2 regions of the Candidatus Paralachnospira sp. LCP21S3_A2 genome follow, and region 2 is predicted to be linked to the other one. Evidence: riboswitches for the same ligand, from Rfam matches in the RefSeq annotation. Region 2 holds a riboswitch; the other holds the start of a gene.
The links. A riboswitch is a leader RNA that binds a small molecule or an ion and turns the genes downstream of it on or off. The one in region 2 is predicted to bind lysine.
Positions count from the first base shown of each region.

Region 1: it holds a riboswitch for lysine, as region 2 does, so the genes downstream of both, dapA (4-hydroxy-tetrahydrodipicolinate synthase) here and ACTQ3K_RS07280 (alanine dehydrogenase) in region 2, are expected to answer to the same signal.

Region 1 is NZ_JBQKGG010000005.1:62,141-69,832, forward strand. It holds gene ACTQ3K_RS05960 (adenylosuccinate synthase) at 1-975, opposite strand, end outside; gene purB (adenylosuccinate lyase) at 992-2,422, opposite strand; gene purF (amidophosphoribosyltransferase) at 2,489-3,937, opposite strand; gene dapB (4-hydroxy-tetrahydrodipicolinate reductase) at 4,217-4,972, opposite strand; gene dapA (4-hydroxy-tetrahydrodipicolinate synthase) at 5,003-5,893, opposite strand; lysine riboswitch at 6,161-6,333, opposite strand; gene ACTQ3K_RS05985 (cob(I)yrinic acid a,c-diamide adenosyltransferase) at 6,402-6,896, opposite strand; gene ACTQ3K_RS05990 (single-stranded DNA-binding protein) at 6,987-7,613, opposite strand.
Region 2 is NZ_JBQKGG010000007.1:93,800-101,491, reverse strand. It holds gene atpC (ATP synthase F1 subunit epsilon) at 1-289, shown strand, start outside; gene ACTQ3K_RS07300 (endonuclease III domain-containing protein) at 427-1,098, shown strand; gene ACTQ3K_RS07295 (FadR/GntR family transcriptional regulator) at 1,088-1,816, shown strand; gene ACTQ3K_RS07290 (nitroreductase family protein) at 1,813-2,604, shown strand; gene ACTQ3K_RS07285 (DUF2284 domain-containing protein) at 2,627-3,187, shown strand; lysine riboswitch at 3,425-3,575, shown strand; gene ACTQ3K_RS07280 (alanine dehydrogenase) at 3,685-4,863, shown strand; gene ACTQ3K_RS07275 (Na+/H+ antiporter NhaC family protein) at 4,885-6,294, shown strand; gene ACTQ3K_RS07270 (MATE family efflux transporter) at 6,576-7,692, opposite strand, start outside.

The DNA.
Region 1 (7,692 bases), on a different contig from region 2:
TCCCTGAACGCGGCAGCCATAACGGGTTGCCACTGCATCAAACCAGCCGACTCTTCTGGGCCGTCCGGTAGTTGCTCCATACTCGCCGCCGTCACCGCCACGGTCACGAAGCTCCTGCGCCTCATCACCAAAGATCTCGCTCACAAACGCGCCTGCACCGACTGCACTGGAATATGCCTTTACAACTGTGGTGATGTCCTTGATCTCATAGGGCGGAATTCCCGCACCGATGGCACCGTATGCAGCCAGAGTTGAAGAGGAGGTTACCATAGGATAAATACCATGATCCGGATCCTTTAAAGAACCAAGCTGTCCCTCCAGAAGGATCTTCTTTCCGTCTTTCAATGCCTGATGCAGATAAGCAGACACATCGCATACATAAGGTGCGATCATCTCCTTGTATTCCATCAGGGTCGCAAATACTTCTTCCGGAACAAGCGCAGGCTGATCATATAAATGAACCAACATCACATTTTTCAGTGTGCAGACATTCTTTACCTTATCCATAAGCTCATCGGGATCGCCGAACAGCTCGCTTACCTGGAAACCGATCTTTGCATATTTATCGGAATAGAACGGTGCAATTCCGGACTTTGTAGAACCAAAAGATTTTCCTGCAAGTCTTGCTTCCTCGCAGGCGTCCAGAAGCATGTGATACGGCATCATGATCTGTGCCCGGTTGGATACCAGGATCTTCGGTGCCGGAACACCCTTGGACTCCAGATCGTTCAGCTCCTTGATCAGATAGGGAATATTTAAAGCCACACCATTTCCGATGATGCTGGTTGTATGATCATAGAACACACCGGAGGGAAGCAGATGAAGCGCAAATTTTCCATAGTTGTTGATAATGGTATGACCTGCATTGCTTCCGCCCTGGAAACGGATAATAATATCCGATTTTTCTGCCAGCATATCTGTGATCTTACCTTTTCCTTCATCGCCCCAATTGGCGCCAACGATTGCTCTAACCATGATTTTTTCCTCCTGTTTATACATTGATCTCAGCTTTTACACCGAGGATTCCCTTATTTTCTTCCAGAATGGGGGCAATCACTTCTGCAAGGAATTCCTCCACCTGCTCTTTGGATCTTCCCACATAGCGGGACGGCTCCATGGTCTTCTGAAGCTCCTCCAGCGTCATATTGAATGCCGGATCTGCTGCAATCAGCTCCAGCAGGTTGTTATCCTGCCCGTTGACCTTGACATTTTTTCCAGCTTCCATGGAAAGCTCACGGATCCGCTCATGAAGCTCCTGGCGGTCTCCACCTGCTTTCACGGCATCCATCATAATGTTTTCCGTTGCCATGAACGGAAGCTCCGCCATCATGTGCTTTTCGATAACCTTGGGATATACCACCAGTCCGTCCACCACATTAAGATACAGATCCAGGATTCCATCGATTGCCAGGAATCCCTCCGGAATGCTGAGACGCTTGTTTGCCGAGTCATCCAGCGTTCGCTCAAACCACTGGGTCGAAGCCACCAGCATCGGATTCATGGCATCAGAAATCACATAATCTGCCAAAGATGCCATACGCTCGCTCCGCATGGGATTTCTCTTATATGCCATCGCAGAAGAACCGATCTGACTCTTTTCAAATGGCTCCTCCACCTCTTTCAGATGCTGAAGCAGGCGGATATCATTGGAGAACTTATGTGCACTCTGAGCGATTCCAGCCAGTACGTTCAATACCCGGCTGTCCACTTTTCTGGAATAAGTCTGTCCGGATACTGCATAACAGCCGGAGAATCCCATCTTTTCCGCGATCTTCTTATCTACCAGCTTTACCTTTTCCTGGTCGCCGTCAAACAGCTCCAGGAAGCTTGCCTGTGTTCCGGTCGTTCCCTTGGAGCCAAGAAGCTTCATGGTACTCAGCACATAGTCCACATCCTGAAGATCCAGAGTCAGATCCTGAAGCCAGAGCGTGGCACGCTTGCCAACGGTCGTCGGCTGTGCAGGCTGAAAATGAGTAAACGCCAGTGTCGGCTGCGCCTTATATTTATCAGCAAACCTTGCCAGTTCGTCAATAACATTGATCAGCTTCTTTCTTACCAGCTTCAAGGCCTCAGTCATGATAATAATATCGGTATTATCTCCCACATAACAGGAGGTTGCACCAAGATGGATGATTCCCTTTGCTCCAGGACACTGTACACCATAGGCATACACATGGGACATAACATCGTGGCGGACTTCTTTTTCCCGCTTCTTTGCCACCTCATAATTGATATCGTCCTGATGGGCCTTTAACTCATCAATCTGTTCCTGTGTGATCGGCAGGCCCAGCTCATGCTCTGTCTCTGCCAGCGCGATCCACAATCTTCTCCAGGTCCGGAACTTCTTATCCGGCGAGAAAATATACTGCATTTCCTTGCTGGCATAACGTTCCGACAACGGGCTCTGGTATCTATCGTACATAAATTTTTCCTTTCTGATGGTTCTCCGCCGCCTCGGCTTTGGAGTCTCAGGCTATTATGCCCATCATCATCTGTTATATTCTCCCCGGATGTCCTCCGTCGGAGGCTCGATGGGGTAGTTTCCACTGAAGCATGCTGTGCAGATGGGAAGCCCCTCTGCCATCTCAGAAAGCCGATCCAGTTCCAGATAGCCGAGACTGTCTGCACCGATCTCCTTCCGGATCTCATCTATGGTCCGCCCGTGGGCGATCAGCTGATCCTCGGACGGAATATCCGTTCCGAAGTAACAGGGATGTAAAAACGGCGGTGCTGAGATCCGTACATGAACCTCTTTTGCCCCGGCCTCCCGAAGCATCCGGACGATCCGTCCGCAGGTGGTTCCCCGGACAATTGAATCATCGACCATGATGATCCGCTTTCCGTCAACGGATTCCTTTAATACATTTAACTTGACCTGTACACTGGATTCCCGGCTCTTCTGCTTGGGCTTGATAAAGGTACGGCCCACATAACCGTTCTTCACAAATGCGGTTCCATAAGGAATCCCGGATTCCAGGGCATATCCCTGAGCCGCGGCATTTCCGGATTCGGGAACTCCCACGACCAGATCTGCCTCGACCGGATGATCCTTTGCCAGAAACCGGCCTGCGGCAAGCCTTGCATGATACACGCTGACTCCGTCAATCTTCGTATCCGGTCTTGCAAAATAAATATATTCAAAAATACATCTTGCTTCTTTTTCAGGCGGCAGACAGAGACTGGTATCCGAGTAAATCTCGCCCTTTGTGATTGTAACGATCTCTCCCGGTTTTACATCCCGCACAAACTCCGCTCCTACGGTATCAAGAGCACAGGTTTCGGAAGCCAGAATATAAGCATTATCCCGTTTTCCGATGCACAGTGGCTTGAAGCCAAAGGGATCTCTGGCTCCGATCAGCTTTCTCGGACTCATAAGCACCAGAGAATAGGCTCCGATGATCTTCTTCATGGCCTTTCCGACTGCTTCCTCGACGGTCTTTGACTTCACCCTAGCCCGGGCAATATGATAGGCAATCACCTCGGAGTCGATCGTCGTCTGAAAAATCGCACCATCATGGGCCAGCTCCCGCCGAAGCTCCGGTGCATTAACCAGATTGCCGTTATGAGCCAGTGCAAGGGTTCCTTTGATATAATTCAGAACCAGCGGCTGTGCGTTTTCTCTTGTGCTGGATCCGGCAGTCGAATATCTGACATGGCCTACGCCGATATCTCCAAACTGCAATTCCTCCAGGACCTCCGGTGTAAAGACCTCATTGGTCAATCCCATTCCTTTACGAAGCCGGACCACGCCTTTCGGTCCCTCTGTGTCGCTGACAGCGATTCCACAGCTTTCCTGCCCACGATGCTGTAATGCAAGAAGTCCATAGTAGATTGTTGGTGCCACATTATTTCTGTCAAAATCATAGATTCCGAACACACCGCATTCTTCATGCAGCCGATCGGAATCCCTGTATGTCTCATAAGGCTGCTCTGTCATGAAACCACCCTTTCTTTAAAGGCTGTGCATAAAACAACGCCTGTCCACATGCCAACTACCAAAGCAAATTATAATATAACGATATTGATAACGCAACCGCAAAATTGAACAAAACACTAGAAATCACGATTTCCCGGACATTTTTCGATAGGAAACCAAGCCTTTTCCAGAAATAAAGGAGCTTTCCCGCATCGTCATTCCTTCCGGTGACCTGCTGAAAAGCTCCTGCCATGACATTATTATATTTACTATTTTATTAAGGAAGCTTCTCCTTCACACCTACCCGATCACATCACTCATGTCATAAAAACCGGCCGGTTTTCCTGCAAGGAACTTCGCAGCTTCAATTGCACCCTTGGCAAAGATGCCTTTGGAATATGCTGTATGCTTGAACTCAATGACCTCATCGGCTCCGGCAAAAATCACTTCATGCTCGCCGACAATGCTTCCGCCCCGTACTGCACTGATTCCAATTTCGTTTTCGGAACGCTTTGCCCGCTCCTGAGAACGATCATATTTGTAGGTATATCGATGATCCATCGCTTCATTGATGGAATCAGCCAGTGCTAATGCAGTACCACTTGGAGCATCCAGCTTCTGATTGTGATGCTTCTCCACGATCTCAATGTCAAAGCCGGCCGGTGCCAGTGTCTGCGCCGCTTCCTTCAAAAGCTTCAGAAGCATATTGATTCCCAGAGACATATTGGCAGATTTCAGAACTGCCACAGATGCAGACGCCTCTTTCACCTGTTCTAATTGCTCCTCAGAAAGTCCTGTGGTACAAATCACAACCGGTGTCTTTGTTCTCACGCTGTAGGATAATAATCCGTCGATTGCTTTTGCCGAACAGAAATCAATGATCACATCGGCAGAAACTGTACACTCATCCAGTGACTTAAATACCGGATATGTATTCTGGATATGGTCGGAAAGATCAATTCCCGCCACAATCTCGATTCCTTCATCTGCAGCTGCCAGCCCGGTGATCACCTGGCCCATATGACCGTTGCAGCCATGCATAATCGCTTTTACCATCTTTTTTCCCTCTTTTTCTATACGCTGTATTTATGCCAGTGTCAATCCAAAATCAACCATTGCTTTCTTTAATACTTCTTCATGTGCCGGCTCCATGGGAGATAACGGTCCACGAAGCGGTCCGCAGCCCTTACCAAGCAAATTCATGGCAGTTTTTACCGGGATCGGATTTACTTCGCAAAACAGCGCATCGATCAGCGGAAGCGCCCGAAGCTGAATCTGGCGGCTTTCTGCCACATTTCCATCCAGGAAGCTCATAACCATATCATGGGTTTCCTTCGGTGCCACATTGGATAATACAGAGATCACGCCGATTCCTCCCAGCGCCAGGATCGGTACCACCTGATCATCATTTCCGGAGTAGATGTCCATACATCCGTCTGCCAGCTGTGCCAGCTTCGCGATCTGGGAAATGTTTCCGCTGGCCTCCTTAATTCCTATGATGTTGGGAACATTCTTTGCCAGATATACGGCTGTTTCCGGCTGGATATTACAGCCGGTACGACCGGGTACGTTATAAAGAATGATCGGCAGGTTCACTGCCTCTGCAACAGCAGTGAAATGATTAATCAGACCTTTCTGCGTTGCCTTGTTATAGTAAGGAGTTACCTGAAGCAGCGCGTCTGCGCCAAGCTTTTCTGCCTCAACGGACAGATAGACCGCAGTTTCGGTACTGTTGGAACCGGTTCCTGCAATGACCGGAATTCTCTTGTTTACAACCTTGACCGCGTGACCGATCACATCCAGATGCTCTTCATGGCTCAGCGTGGAAGCCTCGCCTGTGGTTCCGCAGATGATGACTGCATCCGTTCCTGCCGCCACCTGCTCCTCCAGGATTTCTGTCAGCTTGTCATAATTTACGCTTCCATCCGCAAAAAAGGGTGTTACAATTGCTACGCCTGCACCTTTAAATACTGCCATTTCCTTTTCCTCCTTATTTTTCATTTTCTTGAGCGCCTGCTGTGTCAGATCTTTTGTTCCGCTGCAGTGCGATCCCCGCGGAGCGTTCCTGTTATATCAATGGATTCTGATACCGGATTGCTCCGCACGATGTGCTCCCGCGATCCTCACGACCCGCGTCAAATGTTCCAGCGTTTGCCTCTGGTATCATTTCCTATAACAAAATAGAGCTGACCGAATGGTCAGCCCTTTCAATTTCAACAGCAGCATAAACATATATGCCGGAAACTTTTAAGTAGCGCTCCATCCGTCGGATGACAGTCATATAGTTCTTCACCATATGCCCAGGAACTTCTATTCAGGTTATCGGTTCCTTCGGCGTTTTTTCCTTTCCTCCGGTTTCTTTCATGCCTGACATGTCCGCCGTTCTACTGATAAAAAACGCAACCTCTACATTTAGTTATTCAATTTGTTACTTTGGTCATCATAACATCATTAACCGGCCTTGTCAACCGGGGATCTGAAAAATCTATCCTTCTTTCATATCCACGGAGTCAATTCTTGTGACCCGGTCCACTAATGGATACAATTCCTCCGGGAATACGATTCCTGTCATAATAATATCTACATCCTCATCCCGTGCCTCCAGAAGCTTTGCAATATCCTCGCTTTCGATGATCCCATGATCCACCAGGCCCAGGATCTCATCCAGGATCAGGACATCACAATCTCTTGTAGAAAGCACCTTTTTTGCGAAATTCACACCGTTCCGCATATTGGCTGCCTCCTCGGATTGTTCCTCCTTGGACAGCTCTGCATAAGGACGATCCAGTTTTTCAAAAGAAAACACCTTGATCTCCGGCTCCAGCCGTCTGCTTATCTCATTTTCTTCGCTTCGGCCCTTCAGGAACTGAATGATCACAATATTCTGGTTCCTCCCCGCAGCTTTTACAGCCAGGCCTATGGCACAGGCACTTTTTCCGCTTCCTTCTCCGCAAAGCACCTGAATCATTCCTTTTTTCATACTTTCCTCCAGGTCGTACTGTCATATTTCCCTACATTTTACCACCGTTCTTCTTAGAATGCAACTCTATTCCCCCCGTATTTTCCTTTGCTATTCAACCCATTCCAGTTTGCTGACCGACACCTCATAAGCAGTCCGTTTTTCACTCTCATTTTCCCCGATCCGCTTTACGTATTCACGGCTCTGGACCCTGCCCCAGACACAGATCCTGCTGCCGACTTCAAAGCCGGACGCATAACGGGCATTTCTGCCCCAGGCGATGCATGGAATGTAATCCGATTTTCCGTAGGGCCGGTTCACCGCCACCAAAAGATCGGCAATCTCCCTTCCCAGCGGTGTCTTCCGATAGACCGGAGCCTTGCATATGTATCCGTCCAGGAAGATCTGATTGGTTTTCGTACAGTCATGAAATTCCTCCAGAAATGCGATCTCCCGCACAAACACCGACAGGATCAGGCGGTTTTTTGTTCCTTCATGGCGGTTATAGGACCGGAACTGCCCGGAAGCCTCCACCAGCATCCCGGTATAATCACCGGTCACATCCAGAAGCCGCTCAGATATTAAAAGCGGGATCACATCGACCTGCTCACTGAGACGGCTGATGGAGATTTCTGTCAGGTAAAATCCCTCCCCAAAAACCTCATGACTGAACGTAAAACCGGAAATGATCTCTCCGATCACCGTAACCTTGTTGTTTTCCATAATTTTCTCTGACATTCGTATTTCTCCTTTCACACTGCTTCGTCTTTCTGACTGCTCAGGAATATCTGTTCCACGTTCCTGCAGAACAAAGATA
Region 2 (7,692 bases):
GCATGTTCCCACCACCTGTATCCTCTACCCCGGAGTTCTGACGATCCATCTTGGCGGCGGCGAGACGAAAAAAGCGGCGCTCCACGGCGGATTTGCAGAGATTATGAAGGATAAAGTAACCGTGCTTGCCGAGGCCGCGGAGTGGCCCGACGAGATTGATGTGAACCGGGCAGAGGCTGCAAAAGAGCGTGCCGAGAGCCGGATTCAGGGACATGCTGAGAATGTGGATATTGCCAGAGCCGAAATGGCACTGCGCAGAGCACTGACACGTCTGAAGGCGGTTAAATAAACCTTCAAAAGAAGGCAGAAATCGTAAGAAAGCGGGAAGCGCAGATCCGGATAGATTACCTCTTCGGTCTGTACTTCCCGTTTGATATGGGGCCATAACGGATCGGCACCCTGACATTTTACAAAGGAGACAAAGCCATGACGAAACAGGAACTTGCCATTGAGGTGATCAGGCGGCTGGAAAAGGAATATCCCGATGCAGACTGTACGCTGGACTATAACGAAGCCTGGAAGCTTCTGGTAAGCGTCCGGCTGGCAGCGCAGTGTACCGATGCGCGGGTCAATGTGGTAGTGGAAGACTTATATAAGAAGTTTCCCGACGTGGATGCCCTGGCGGCAGCGTCTCCGGAGGAGATTGAAAGAATCGTCCGTCCCTGCGGGCTGGGAAAGAGCAAGGCGCGGGATATCAGTGCCTGCATGCGGATGCTGAAGGAGGACTATGGCGGAAAGGTGCCGGAGGATTTTGAGGCCCTCTTAAAGCTGCCCGGGGTGGGGAGAAAGAGTGCAAATCTGATCATGGGTGATGTGTTCGGAAAGCCGGCCATCGTCACCGATACCCACTGTATCCGTCTCTGTAACCGCATCGGCCTGGTGGACGGGATCAAGGATCCTAAAAAAGTAGAAATGGCATTGTGGAAGATCATTCCGCCGGAAAAGGGCAGCGATTTCTGCCACCGGCTGGTGAACCACGGAAGAGAAGTCTGTACGGCGCGGACAACACCTCACTGTGAGCGGTGCTGTCTTGCCGATATCTGCAGATATGCACAGGAAGAAAAATCAGGGAAAACGGAGAAGCAGGATGGAGCTTGAGATGTTCAGTAAAATAACAGGTGAACGGGCCGTTGATGAGATCCTGGATCAGATCATTGAAAAGATCCGGAACGGGACACTGAAAAAGGGAGATGCGCTTCCGTCGGAGCGTACCATGGCCCAGCTTCTCGGTGTATCGAGACCGCTGGTGCGGGAGGCACTCCGCTCACTGGAATTTATGGGAGTTGTCACCTCGGTACGGGGCGGCGCCAATTATATTTCCGAGGATCTGGACAACTGTCTGATCCGCCCACTCTCTACCTTGTTCCGTCTGAAAAACAGCAGCGCCCGCCAGACCCAGCAGCTGCGTGCCGCCCTGGAGCGGGAGACGGCCTGTCTGGCTGCGGAAAACTGCAGTGAGGTAGAGGCGGCAGAGCTTCAGCTGATCCTGGCGAAGCTGGATGCGTCCGATGACGAGAAAATGCGCGCCAATCTGGACCGAGATCTTCATATCCGGATCGGCCAGATCGCCGGAAATCCTATGATTTTCAGTGTCATCAGTGCTTCCAACCAGCTCATTGAAAATATGATCACCGGAATCCGCGCCCATATCATGAAAAAGAAAAATTCCAGTGCCGATGTGGATGAACAGCACCGCCGTCTGGTAGCCGCCATTGTATCCCATCAGCCGGAGGAGGCAAGAGCCTGTATGGAGGAGCATATGAAGAGCATCGCGGCGTACATCGAAGAGATGGAAGCGGAGAGGAGTAAATCATGATAACGATCGATCTGAGCCGCTGCATCGGCTGTGGCGCATGTGTAAAAGACTGTCTTATGGCAAATCTGAAGCTGGAGGGAGGTACTGTGACTGCGGGAGAACGGTGCATTCTCTGCGGTCACTGTGTGGCAGTCTGTCCGAAGAATGCGGTCAGTCTTTCCGGCTGTGCCATGGGGGAAACGGAAGAATATGATCCGGAGACCTTTACGGTGGAACCGGGGCAGTTTCTTCATGCGGTGAAATTCCGGAGAAGTATCCGGCAGTTTCAGAAAACCATGGTTTCGGACGAGGCGAGAGACCGGATTTTGGAGACCGGCCGGTATACGGCAACGGCGGCGAACCGCCAGGATAACCGGTTGATCTGGGTGCAGAAGGAGCTTGATGAATTAAAGGAAACACTGTGGGAGGAGCTTCCCGGTGTGATTCCGCTGTTTGAAAAAGAGGCGCCTGCCATGGCTGCACGGTTTTTGGAATTTTCGAAAGCGCACGCGGCGGACGGAAAGGATTCTCTGTTTTTTGGTGCGCCAGTGCTGCTGGCAATCCAGGGACAATCGGAGCTGGACGCCGGACTGGCGGCGGCAAACATGGAGATAATGGCAGTCTGTGAGGGCTGCGGCGTGTTGTACAGCGGTTATTTAACCAGGATCATCAACCGGTCTCCGGTACTGCGGGAATGGCTGGAACTGGGAGATCGGGATCTTTCCATCTGTATGCTTATTGGTTATCCGGCGGTCCGCTATTTCCGGACTGCGCCGAGAAAAGAAGCAAAACAGGTTGTGATCCGGTAGAGCCGGACAGAAAAGGTACAGTATGATAAGCGCAGAGAAAAAAGCAGAAATCGAGGAGCAGCTGGCTGGGCTGCCGATCGTACAATATGAATTTTTAAAGCCGGAGCAGATTGTATTTTCCGACCGGGTCCGCTATGTATGTGAAACCGAGTGTCCCAGATACGGGACGACCTGGGCCTGCCCGCCGGCGGTGGGAACCGTGGAGGAGTGCCATGCCCGGTGCATGGAATATACCGATGTGTTCCTGTTTACAACCATGTGCGAGGTTCCGGACATCGGAAATCTGGAACAGACCCTTACTTATCGGGCCGATCATGAAGAAATCACCAGAACCGTCCGGGATCAGTTTGAGGCGGCAGGCTTTGAGACTCTGACGCTTTCGACAGAGTCCTGTGCCATCTGTAAGAAGTGCGCCTATCCGGATGCCCCCTGCCGTCATCCGGATAAAATGTTTCCCTGTGTGGAAAGCTACGGAATCCTGGTAACAAACATGGCGGAGCAGTGCGGGATCGAATTTATTGAGGGCGGGAATGTGGTAGTCTGGTTCAGTCTGGTGCTGCTGCGGGAACGTCCCCAATCCTGATCAATATTTGTACTTTATGCGGCTCCACCCAGGCCAGCCAATCGGCACAATCCAAAGTTGCCTCTGGCTGGCCTGGGTGGAGCCGCGAAGAAATGCGATATTAAACAGGTAATATTAGTGCCGGGGTTCGGGACGTCCCCTTCGCAGTCAATATGCCAGATCCGGCCAGCATGGATTATCCGCGCCGCCCGCGAAACAACAGTTGACAATCCAGAACAGCTAGAGTAGAATAAATAAGGCATATTCAGAGGCGCGGAGGACATGAGTAGCGAAGGCAAAAGGGTGATCCGCCGAAAGCAGCGAGCCTGCTTGGGCCTGCATTGAAGAAGTGCAGGACTGTTTTTACCGAAACAGAACAGCCAGTCGGTAAAAGAGTGCTGTATATGCGCGGCGAAGGATAAAAACGAGCTTGTGGCGGCGGAGCAAAGGCTTTGCGGCCGTAAATGAAGGATCCTGCGCGCAGGGTCCGTTTTTATTTTATTCAGGAGGAAAAAGAAATGGTATTTGGTGTACTGAAGGACATTAAAAACGGCGAATACCGCGTGATTGCAACCCCCTCTGAGGTTGCTTCGGTTGTTGCAGACGGCCATCAGGTGCTTGTCCAGAAGGGCGCCGGCGAAAAGGCCGGATTCGAGGACGAGGAGTATGTAGCCATGGGCGCAGAGCTTGTGGATACTGCCGAGGAAATGTATAAGAGAAGTGATCTTCTCGCAAAGGTTAAGGAGTTTGAGCCCTGTGAGTTTGATATGCTCCGGGAAAATCAGATCGTGTTCACCTGTATTCATCCGGCGGCTCATCCCGAGGAGGTTCAGGCACTTCTGGACAAGAAGGTGATCGCGTTTACTGCAGAGGATTCCCACCGCTACGGCTCCCCTAACTGCGAGGCAGCCGGAAAGCAGGGCGCACTCATGGGTCTGGAATCCATGCTTTCCATCAACGGAGGCAAGGGTAAATTCGTGAGCGGTCTCGGCGGAGCACCCGGCATGAAGGTGCTGATCCTTGGCGGCGGCGTGGTTGGACAGGCTGCTCTGTCTGTGCTGTATGCACTGGGCGCATGGGTGACCGTGATGGATATCAACATTGGTACGCTGAGAACCCTGAGCCGTCAGTATCAGGAGCGTGTCAACACTATGATCTCCACCAAGGAGAATATTGCCAAGCTGCTGCCGGAGACTGACATGGTGCTCAACTGTGTAAAGTGGCCGAAGAACCGTACCGATCATCTCATCGACCGGGAAATGGTCCGCAGCATGGCAAAGGGCTCTGTTATCGTTGATATCAGCAACGATGTCGGCGTGATCGAGACCTTCCATGAGACAACTCATGAGGATCCCCGATACATTGAAGAGGGCGTGGTTCATTACTGTGTAAGCAACATTCCCGGCGCCATCGCAAACTCCACCTCCGTGGCTTATGCGGCATCGGTGCTTCCTCATTTCCGCAGCATCATGAACAACGGCGTGGCGGAAGCATGCAGAAGAGACGGTTTCTTAAGAAGAAGCCTGACAACGTACAAGGGCTATCTGACTCATGAGGAGACCAGTGCACTTCAGAACCGTGCATGGATCCGTCCGGAGGATATTCTCGGAATCGCGGATCAGAAGCTGGATCCCGCACCGCCCGCAACGGTAACACGGTCCGAAAACTTCATCGCAAAAGAAGACGTTAAATTTTAATAACCTGAAGAAGGAGAGAGTATGAAAGAGTTAGTAAACATGGGATTTATATCCATCATTCCCCCGATCCTGGCAATCGTGCTGTCCTTTGCCACAAAGAATACCATCGTCTCCCTCGGTGTTGCCTGCCTGACCGGAACGCTGCTGGCAGGACAGGGACTGTTCGGATTCCCCACCTTATTGAAAGAAAGCCTGGGAACCACAAGCTTTTCCTGGGTTATGCTGCTGAACATTTTCATCGGCATTCTGGTTGCATATTTCCAGAAAACCGGTGCGATCCAGGGCTTTTCCCAGTGGGTCAATGACAAGAAGCTAAGCCGGAAGGGCGCACAGCTCATGGCATGGGTGCTGGGCATGTTCGTATACTTCAGCGATTCCTTCAGCCCCCTGTTTGTCGGCTGTACCATGAGAAGCATCACCGACAAGGCGCGGATCTCCAGAGAGAAGCTGGCGTACATCGCCGACTCCACCTCCGCACCGGTAAGCGTGCTGGTTCCCATCACCGGCTGGGCTGCTTATTTAAGCGGTCTGGCGGTAGGCGTTGGCTGCATCGCCACCGAGGCGGACGGCGCATCGCTGTTTATCAAGGCAATCCCCTTTAACTTCTATGCCATCATCGCGGTTCTGTTCGTTGGTCTCATTGCGTCTGGAATCGTCAAGGATTTCGGTCCCATGAAGAAGGCCGAGAAGCGTGCCATGGAAGAGGGAAAGGTACTGGCAGACGGCGCAGAGCCTCTGACCGGCCGAGAGCTGACGGAGATGCAGCCCTATCCCGGCTTCAAGCCCAGGGTATTCCTGAACTTTGTTCTTCCGGTTCTGATGATCATCAGCACCGCACTGGGAACCTACATTGCCTTCAAGTCCGCAAAGACCATGGAAGCCTTCCTTTATGTGGGAATCTTTATGATGATCAGCATGATGATCCAGGGCATTCCATTCAAAGAAGTAATGAAGACCATGATGGACGGCATCAAGGGCGCACTGCCCGCCGTTGTACTCCTTGCCATGGCGTACTCCATCAACGCCCTGAGCAAGCAGATGGGAACCGCGAACTATATTATTTCCATCTGCGAAGGCTTCATGACCCCTCATGTGCTTCCCGCGCTGATCTTTGTTGTGGCAGCAATCATGGCATTCGCGACCGGAACCTCCTGGGGAACCTTCGCGATCTGTATGCCCATTGCTCTGCCTCTGGCATTCAGCTTCAGCGGCGGTGAACTTACCACCATTGTTGTTGCGGTATTCGCGGCAGTTGCAGGCGGCGGCGTATTCGGTGATCATTGCTCCCCCCTGTCCGATACGACGATCCTTTCGTCCATGGGCTCCGCATCCGACCACCTGGATCACGTAAAGACACAGCTTCCCTACGCACTGATCTGCGGTACGCTGGCTACCATCGGCTATCTGATCGTGGGATTTGTGGCAGCGTAAAAATGAGATAGCGGGACTGTCCGGAGTGAGATCCGAAACAGCTTCCGGCAATAATTTGTAAACAAAAAATCCGATCTTTGTATGTGATAAACGCATACAGAGGTCGGATTTTTTATCCCAACTCCCGAATGTCAGAGCTTTTTGCATCGGATCTGGACACAAACCGCCTGATCGTGGGACTGGAATTATATGCCGGACGAAAAATTGATCCGGATCATACATCTTTAATTTTTGACGAGGTTCAGGAGGTACCGAGAGTACCGGCACAGAAACAACCCCAATTATGCTGCGGCCCGCCCGGGAATTTTTTGTTTCCGTTCCAGAATAAAAAAGGCGATCAGGCAGATGAGAACTGACAAAAGCGATCCGGCGGCGGTGGCAAGTCCCATGGGCAGCAGGGTCGAGGGGAACAGCTTCGACATCAGATACACGCCGGGAATACGCACCAGCGTGATGGCGGTAATGTTATGGATAAAGGAAAGAATGGATCTTCCACAGGCACAGAAGTAACCGCTGAAGCTAAAATGGATCCCGGCGAACAAGCAGTCCCAGATGTAGCCGCGGATATACTGACCGCCGGCGATGATCACACCGGTATCTCTGGTAAACAGTCTCACCACCGGTTCTGCGATAAGCTGGATCAGAGCAGCGATGATCAGGCCAAAGCAGACGGTGATCATGACGGCATAACCCAGGGTTTTCTTTGCCCGTTCCGGTTTTCCGGCACCGATATTCTGGGCGCCTAGGGCAGAGACGGTGGACAGCATGGACGAGGGCACCAGGAAGAGAAAGCTGATGAGCTTCTCCACAATGCCGACGGCAGCAGAATCCGTAAGCCCGCGCTGATTAGCGATGATGGTAATGATGATAAAGGCAATCTGGATCAGTCCGTCCTGAAAAGCGATGGGAAGACCGATGGAGAGAAGCTGTCTCATGACGGGGCGAACGGGACGAAAATCTTTGCGGGAGGGTCGGAGTCCGGTGTTTCGTTTCAGAATTACCACAAGGGAGATCACAACACTGATGGCCTGGGATAAGGTCGTACCCAGTGCTGCGCCGACCGGTCCCATGCGAAGCACTCCCATGAACAGATAGTCCAGTCCGATGTTGGCAGCGCAGGCGATGGCGATAAAGTACATGGGGCTTTTGGAATCACCCATACCGCGGAAGATCGAACTGATGATGTTATAGGCAGTGATGAAGGGGATTCCGATAAAGCAGACCGTAAGGTAAGCCCTGGCACCGGAGACAGCCTCAGACGGGGTGGACATAATCGAAATAACAGGCTTCACAAAGAACAGCAGAAGCACGGTGAGGATCACAGAAACGATCATGAACAGTGTTATCGTATTTCCGATATCAGCAGATGCACGCGCATTGTCATCAGCACCGATGGCC